One region of the Rhizobium sp. BK491 genome, then DNA from elsewhere that is predicted to be linked to it. Evidence: riboswitches for the same ligand, from Rfam matches in the RefSeq annotation. Region 1 holds a riboswitch; the other holds the start of a gene.
The links. Region 1 has a riboswitch for cobalamin ahead of cobU (bifunctional adenosylcobinamide kinase/adenosylcobinamide-phosphate guanylyltransferase). Riboswitches for the same ligand answer to the same signal wherever they lie in the genome.
Positions count from the first base shown of each region.

Region 1 (4,082 bases):
GGCAGACAGAACCTGTGGCGAGATCAACGCCAGTGTTCCCACCACCAAGCCGCCAAGTGCAGGGCGGAAAGGCGGCGCGATCGAGCTTTTGCGCGCCAGTTCCTCGACCCATGCGACGCCCTGCATGATCAGGATGCCGATACCGGCGCAGAAGGCGCCGAGCAGGATGGCCGGAAGATAATCCGCCGGCACGATCGCCCCGAAGTGATCGATATCGATGGCAAAGTCGTCGCCGGCAAGCAGTCTTGCGATCATTGTGGATATCAGCGCCGAAACGACGACGGGTGTCAGGGTCACGATCGAATAGCTGCCGATGATCAGCTCGAAGGCGTAGAAGGCGCCGGTGAGCGGCGCGTTGAAAGCGGCGGCGATGGCGCCGGCCGCGCCGCAGCCGACGAGCATGCGCAGATCCGCGCGGCGCATCTGCATCTTGTAGCCGAATTTGGAGGCGATGCCGGCGGCAATCTGTGTGTAACCTGCTTCAAGCCCGACAGAGGCGCCGAATCCATTCGAGATCAGGTTCTGCACGGCAACGATGATACTGTCGGTGAGCGACATGCGACCGCCGTGCAGCGCATTGGCTTCGATCGGATCGACCATCGGCTTTTTGCGTGTGCGGGACAATATGTAGAGCAGGATGCCGAGAATGATGCCGCCTGCGATTGGTGCGATGAACACTACCGATTTGTCCCGAATTGCCATCGCCGCCGAACTCAAGCGTTCGTAGTCGGTTATGCCATAGATGACGCTGTGAAGTTTGCGCGAGATATAGCTCATCGCCGTGACCGCACAGCCGGATACTATGCCTACCAGCGCTCCGGCGAAGACAAGTCCCAATTCGCCACGGCGCAGCAATGCCCTGAAGCGACCGAGATCGAATAGGGCCGAGAAGACGCCGAGGCGTCGCGGTTGGAATTTCTGCAGCATGGGAAACGGACGATACGTTTTACTCGAATGTGAGAGCTTACCCTCTATAAACTCCTAACATCAAAGAAATACGGCAAAAAAGCCGCTGGTTTCATGAGAATTTTCCGCCGATTTCGCAATCGGGACGGCGCAGGTCGCATCCATGCCCTTGATTGACTTGACGTAAGTGAAAGCCTAATCATTGCCGGCATAACGAATGGTTCCCGAGCGGCGATCTGCCGCATGGGATGAAAAGGGAATGTGAAGGGACGGACCCAATTCGGGCGTTCTCATCACAGCCGACCCCGCGACTGTAGAGCGGTCAGGGTCTTTCATTCGGTTCGAAGCCTGTTCTGTCGATGGTTCGCATGGGGCGAACGGGGCGGGACAGGCTCAAGTCGAAAAAGCCACTGGCGTGGCATCATGATTAACCGGGGCTGGACGCCTCTTATTCTACGAATCGTCCGCCTTTTCATGATGCATTGCCGGGAAGGCGAGAAAGACCCGCTTGTGCACGATTGGGGGCGACCGGTTTCGGTCTGCCCCCGTCGCGGCGCCTTATCCGCGAGCCAGGAGACCTGCCATGCGTGCCGGGCACAGAGCCTGTTCTGGGACGTAAGTTCCGCTGCCAGCACGGAGGTTGTCATGGCGCAAGACGAGTTTTCGGCGTGTAGGCGCCCGTTTTCCGGTTCCAGCGATGTGCTGCCCACCCTCGCTTCCGCGTGGGAGCGGGCATAGCGTATGTCGTCTTCGACTTCCCGAGCAGTCTTCGTCCTTGGGGGCGCGCGTTCCGGCAAATCCAGGTTTGCCGAATCCCTGGTTTTGGACACTGGTCTTGAACGTCACTATGTGGCGACAGGGCAGGCATGGGATGAGGAGATGCGCGAGCGCATCGCAAAGCATCGTGCCGACCGCGGCGATCTCTGGCAGACGCATGAGGAGCCGATCGATCTTGTCGGGCAGCTTGCCGCCATCGATGCCGAGGGGCGAGCCGTGCTTGTCGACTGCCTGACGCTATGGGTCACCAATTTGATGATGGCCGAGCGTGACATGGCGGCGGAATTTGCCGCCCTGACCGCCTTTCTGCCGACCGCACGATCGAGGCTCGTTCTCGTCTCCAACGAGGTGGGCTTGGGAATCGTGCCGGAAAATCGCATGGCGCGCGCGTTTCGCGATCATGCCGGCCGTCTGCACCAAATGGTCGCAGCGGCGAGTGCCGAAGTTTATTTTATCGCAGCGGGCCTGCCGCTGAAAATGAAGGGTTGATGCATATGAACCAGGAAAAGATTCCCGCCACCGTCATCACCGGCTTCCTCGGAGCCGGCAAGACGACGATGATCCGCAACCTCCTGCAGAATGCCGGCGGCAAGAAGATCGCGCTCATCATCAACGAATTCGGCGATCTCGGTGTCGATGGCGACGTGCTGAAGGGCTGCGGCGCGGAGAACTGCACCGAAGACGATATCATCGAGCTGACCAATGGCTGCATCTGCTGCACCGTGGCCGACGATTTCATCCCCACGATGACGAAGCTTCTAGAGCGCGATGCGCGCCCGGATCACATCGTCATCGAAACGTCAGGCCTTGCTCTGCCGCAGCCGCTGGTCGCTGCCTTCAACTGGCCCGACATCCGCACCCACGTCACCGTCGATGGCGTCATCACCGTGGTCGATAGTGCCGCCGTTGCTGCCGGCCGTTTCGCTGACAATCATGACGCTGTCGAAGCCGCTCGCGTCGAGGATGATTCGCTCGACCACGAAAGCCCCATCGAAGAGCTTTTCGAGGACCAGCTGACCTGCGCCGATCTGATCGTGCTCAATAAGACCGACCTGATCGATATCGACGGTCTCGGCCGCGTCCGCGCCGAGGTTGCCTCGCGCACGGTCCGCAAGCCGACGATCATCGAAGCGAAGAACGGCGATGTGCCGGCCGCCATCCTGCTCGGCCTCGGAATCGGCACGGAAGACGATATTGTCAACCGCAAATCCCATCACGAGCTGGAGCATGAGGACGGCACGCCGCACGATCACGACGAGTTCGACAGCTTCGTCGTCGAGCTTGGCCCGATCGCCGATCCGGTGGCTTTCGTCGATGCGCTGAAGGGCGTGATTGCGGAGCATGACGTGCTGCGCCTCAAGGGCTTTGTCGATGTCCCCGGCAAGCCCATGCGCCTGCAGGTGCAGGCCGTCGGCAGCCGCATCGACACCTATTTCGATCGCCCCTGGACACCGGGCGAAGCTCGCGCGACCCGGCTCGTGGTGATCGGTCTGCACGAGATGGACGAGACGATCGTGCGCAAGGCGATCGAGGCGCTGGCCTAAGGGAAATCCATGCATCTCCTCCTGGCACAGAAGGGAACGATCAGCGACGGCGAGGAGGCGATCGACCTTGGGCAGTCGCCCGGCGATATCCTCTTTCTGTCGGCTGCCGATACCGAGCTTGCGGCGATTGCCGCGGCGCATGGTGAGGGCGACCGTTCCCTTCGGCTTGCAAGCCTGATGAGCCTCAAGCATCCGATGTCCGTCGATACCTATGTCGACAGGACAGCGCGGCATGCGAAGCTCATCATCGTGCGGGCGCTGGGAGGGGCGAGTTACTTCCATTATGCTCTGGAAGCGCTGCATGCCTGCGCGGCGCGCCAGGGCGCCTTGATTGCGGTGCTGCCGGGGGATTCGAAGCCGGATCCTGGGCTGACGCCATTCTCCAACGTTGCGCTCGATGATCTCAACGCGCTCTGGTCCTATCTGATCGAGGGCGGGGAAGCGAATTCCCGGGCGTTTCTTGTCTATGCAGAGGCGATGCTCACGGGCGCTGAGAAGCCTATGCCTGCTGCACCCCTGATGAAGGCCGGGATATGGTGGCCGGGCAGGGGCGTGATCGGCGTCGAGGAGTGGAGGGGGCTCGAAATCGAATGGAGAGCTTGCCCCTCACCCCAGCCCTCTCCCCGTATTGACGGGGAGAGGGGGCATATCGAGGCCACGGCTCCCCCTTCGCCCCGCTTGCGGGGAGAAGGTGCCCGGAGGGCGGATGAGGGGCAAGACTCTCCTTTGAAGCAGTCGTCGGACGCCGACATCGCTTTCGAACAGGTGGTGACCCCTGCAGGATTCGACCCCCCGACGGTTGCCGTTTCTTTCTACCGCGCGCTGGTTCAGAGCGGTGAAACCAGACCCGTCGAG
Region 1 covers NZ_JACIAR010000001.1:596,842-600,923, reverse strand. Annotated here, with positions in the region: gene FHX05_RS03015 (chloride channel protein) at 1-927, opposite strand, end outside; cobalamin riboswitch at 1,108-1,507, shown strand; gene cobU (bifunctional adenosylcobinamide kinase/adenosylcobinamide-phosphate guanylyltransferase) at 1,648-2,172, shown strand; gene cobW (cobalamin biosynthesis protein CobW) at 2,178-3,227, shown strand; gene cobN (cobaltochelatase subunit CobN) at 3,237-4,082, shown strand, end outside.

Region 2 (4,082 bases), on a different contig from region 1:
GCCTTTGGCCGAGCACTTATGTCAAATAGCCGAACGGGTCAGAACATGTCCGGATGAAGAGCCTTGGCGAGCTTGCCGATCGCTTCGATATTGCGTGGCCCGGGAGTTGCCTCGACATAAGGCAGGACGACGAAGCGATCGTTTTTCACCGCCTCGATATTGGCGAAGGCCGGATTATTCTTCAAGAAAGCGATTTTCTGGGCAGCTGTCACCTGACCATAATCGACGATAGCGATTACCTGCGGATTTCTTTCGATCACTGGCTCCCATGAGACTTCCGTCCAGCTTTTTTCAACATCATCCATAACGTTGGTGCCACCGGCCGCCTCTATCATCGCGGTCGGAATACCGTAACGGCCTGACGTAAATGGCTTCTCCGCGCCGGAATCATAGACGAAGACTCGGGTAGGTTTGTCGATATGACCGATGTTGGCTTCAATCTCGCCAAGCTGTTTACGATAGTCGGTAACCAGCGCCTGCGCGCGATCCTCGACATGGAAGATCTTGCCAAGATTCTGCAGATCGACGAACATGTCGTCCATGGTGGGCTTGTTCTTCGGCATGATGAAGATGCACGATTCCGTAAGCTCATAGACCTTGATCCCGAGAGGCGCCAGGGTTTCAGGGGTTACCTCGCCACCGACTTTCATGCCGTAATTCCAGCCCGCGAAATAGAAGTCGGCGTTGGCGTTCAGAAGGACTTCCTTCGTCGGATATTTAGGGGAGAGTTCGGGCAATTCCTTGACGCCCTCGCGGAGCTTTTCATCAAGGGTCTTCCAGCCGGATACCCCGGTATAACCGACCATGTGATCCTGAAGCTTCAGCGCAAGCATCATCTCGGTGAGGTTGACGTCGTTGGAAACGGCGCGCTCCGGGACCTTATCGAACGTAACATCGCGATTGCAACTCCTGACCGTCACGGGATCGGCCATGGCTGTGCCCGAAAGGGCGGCTACGGCGATAAATGCCGCAGCCTGGATCGATATGCGGAAAGTCATCAAAACTCCTATGATTGAAGGGAAAAGGTAAAACGGCGGGCGGTGTTGCCGCCGGTGTGATGGATCTCGGCGGAAACGCCGAAGGCTGCGGTGATCTGCTGCGTCGTCAGCACGTCATCAGGCGTTCCATAGCCGCTCGCCCTACCAGCATGGATGACGGCCACATGCGTGGCAAAATCGGCGACGAAATTGATGTCGTGCAGCGTCGTGACGATTGTCAGGTCGAGCGTTTTGAGCAATGCAAGGACTTCAAGCTGGTGGCGGATGTCGAGATGATTGGTGGGCTCGTCGAGGATGATCACCTCCGGGGTCTGCGCGAGTGCACGGGCAACCAGCACGCGTTGCTTTTCGCCGCCGGACAAGGAGGAGAACCGCCGGGACGCCAGGCTAAGGAGATCGAGACGTGCCAATGAGGCGGCGGTCGCGTCGTGATCCTCGTCGCTCCAGCGCCCAACGCCCTTACGATGCGGAATGCGGCCCATCATGACGATGTCGCGGACACTGAAGGGGAAGTCGCCCGGCGTTTCCTGAAGAACAACCGCTATGCGGCGAGCGACCTCCCGTGGCGCGATTGACCAGAGGTCATTGCCATCGAACAGGACTGAACCTTTGAGCGGTCGTAGATTGCGATAGAGGCAACGAAGCAGAGTCGATTTGCCTGCTCCGTTCGGTCCTATGATTGCCAAACGATCGCCGGCTTCAATGGAAAGGCCGACGTCACGGATGATGAGTTTGTCTTTGGAGGGCCCCCAGGCAAGCTGGTGGGCCGCCAGCAATGGGTGTCTTTGCATGGTCGCCACGGTGGAATTCCTACTGCAAAGATTCGGGGCAAGATTCGCTGGAGAGCATCGCGGAGGGAATGCGCGCCAACGTCTTGCCGGCCAAGGTTTTCGAGCGCTCGGCTGCCCGTGTCATGCCGTCGGAACGCTCACGATAGATACGGGCAAAGGCGACCAGCTCACCGATGTCGGCCTCACCCTCGATGTCGCCGAAGAGATAAGTTGCCTTCGCTGTCGCCTGAAACGCGACCGTGCAGGGCCGCGTGCAGCCGGCCATGCAGACGCTGCCTGCTACGCTGAAATCATCCGAGAGGGCCGTGCCGGCCTGAGCGATTGCCGCCTGCAGTTGGCTCAGCAGCCGCAGCCCCGGTTTGCATGGTGTACCAAAGTGGCGGCAATCCGTGCACACGGTGATCCGGTGCATCCGTTCGTTCGCATTGTGCATGAATAGCCTCCTTGAGCATTCGCCGGAGGCAAAATCACGATGGGACGCAAAGGCGCAAAAGCGCTGCCGCCCAACCACGTATTTTCCATCGGAACACCCCGTCCGTTGCGGTTGACATCATTGATGGCAGGTCTCCTGGCTCGCGGGTCACAGCCCGTTCGCACCTTCCCGGCTTTGACGCCAGTGGTATTTGCGAACGTGCTCTCCGCTTACAGTTGCGGGGGCAGCCACGGTTTAGGCCCCTGATGGGTAATCCGCACCGTGTTCCCTTTTCAGCCGCATGCCGAATTCCTCGACAGCAGCACCATCACGTCTATGGATGACACACCGCAAGCTCAGTGACAATCGTCTGTCGAACTCTATACACATCGTCTATTTTCCCTGAGAGTGTGCGACTTGAATAAGTTCGACCTTTGTTATGATATAACGTTTACAATAACAAGTATTCTCTATCAAGTCGATGCTAGCGGGAGGTGGGCTTGCCCTAAGTGGAAAAGCGACGGCATAGAGCGTTGTTGCTAGACGATGTCACCGTACGGCTGGAGCTGAGTAAGTATCTTCCAAAAATTATCTAGCAAGGCGCACTTAGCCACAGCTGCTCCAAACGGATTTGATTTCATCACGGCAAGACGGTGAATTCCGGCCAACCGGATACCCTTCAAAACTTGTTTGGCGTTGATATAGGCAACTCTGATCGCCTTGCGCGAGCGAGGATAAGCGCAAAGATCGCTGCCGATGGGGCGAAGCGGTCGGACAAGAGGGGCGATCACGGCCGACCTGCGGTGGGGGTCTGCCATAATCTCGGTGGTGGTTTTCTTTAGAGCTGCGACGGCATGCTGGCAGAGATTTCTCATTGACATCACGGATCAATTAATCCAATATTCTATCTAACAATAGAATATTGGATTAATGGCATGGCCACAGAGCAGCAATTGGATGTCGCCGCGACAATGTTCAGGGCTCTTTCAGATCCTCTGCGGCTCAAAACGCTCATCCTCCTGGCCCAGAAGGAACGAAGTGTCGGCGAGCTCTCCGAGATCGAGGGGGAAAAGATCGGCACCATGTCGGCCCGCCTCAAGGTTCTGCTGACCGCCCGCCTGGTCAGGAGACGCAAGGATGGACAGAACGCCATTTATTCCATTGCTGACAACCACGTTCTGGCCCTGATCGACAACGCGATCGACCACGCCTGCGAACACCATTGAAGCGAAAGGAAAGATCCATGAGCAACTGCAATCTGCCGCACCACGACCACCATGATCACAAGCACGGCGCCGGCTGCGGCCATGTTGCCGTCAAGCATGGTGATCATATCGATTATCTCCATGATGGACACCTCCATCATCCGCATGGGGACCATGTCGATGAACATGTCATCGAAGTGACGACAACCAATCCAGATGGATGCCGCCCGCTCAAGGATCATATTGGCCATGCTGCCGGCCACGTTCATGGACCAGGTTGCGGTCATGAGGCGGTCCCACATAGCGATCATACCGATTACCTGGTCGATGGACGTCTGCACCATCAGCATGGCGACCATTGCGACGATCATGGTCCGCTTGAAGTCGTGGCGGCCTGATTTCGAGTTTTTGATGGGGCGAAGCGCACACTCGCCCTTGCCCCATCGCACCTTTATCGGCCTTCGATAATTACGCGCTCAACCGGAAGTTTTCGATCGAACAGCAAGGCGGATGCCTCACCAAGAGTGCAGTCGTCATCGATCACCGGTTCGGGCTTGAGGAAGGTGAAAGGCCAGACGTTCTCGTCTTCGCCATCCTGATCCTGGACCTGCGTGCAGGCAAAACGGGAAATACTGATAAACATCCTTGACCTCAGGCTGCCTGCCGGTTCCAGGGG
Region 2 covers NZ_JACIAR010000009.1:129,825-133,906, forward strand. Annotated here, with positions in the region: gene FHX05_RS26575 (ABC transporter substrate-binding protein) at 39-998, opposite strand; gene FHX05_RS26580 (ABC transporter ATP-binding protein) at 1,007-1,789, opposite strand; gene FHX05_RS26585 (DUF1636 domain-containing protein) at 1,809-2,222, opposite strand; cobalamin riboswitch at 2,330-2,546, opposite strand; gene FHX05_RS30545 (metalloregulator ArsR/SmtB family transcription factor) at 3,137-3,427, shown strand; gene FHX05_RS30550 (hypothetical protein) at 3,445-3,804, shown strand; gene FHX05_RS26595 (hypothetical protein) at 3,858-4,049, opposite strand; partial or broken gene FHX05_RS26600 (GTP-binding protein) at 4,058-4,082, opposite strand, start outside.
Region 2: another riboswitch for cobalamin. It lies ahead of FHX05_RS26585 (DUF1636 domain-containing protein); the one in region 1 lies ahead of cobU (bifunctional adenosylcobinamide kinase/adenosylcobinamide-phosphate guanylyltransferase).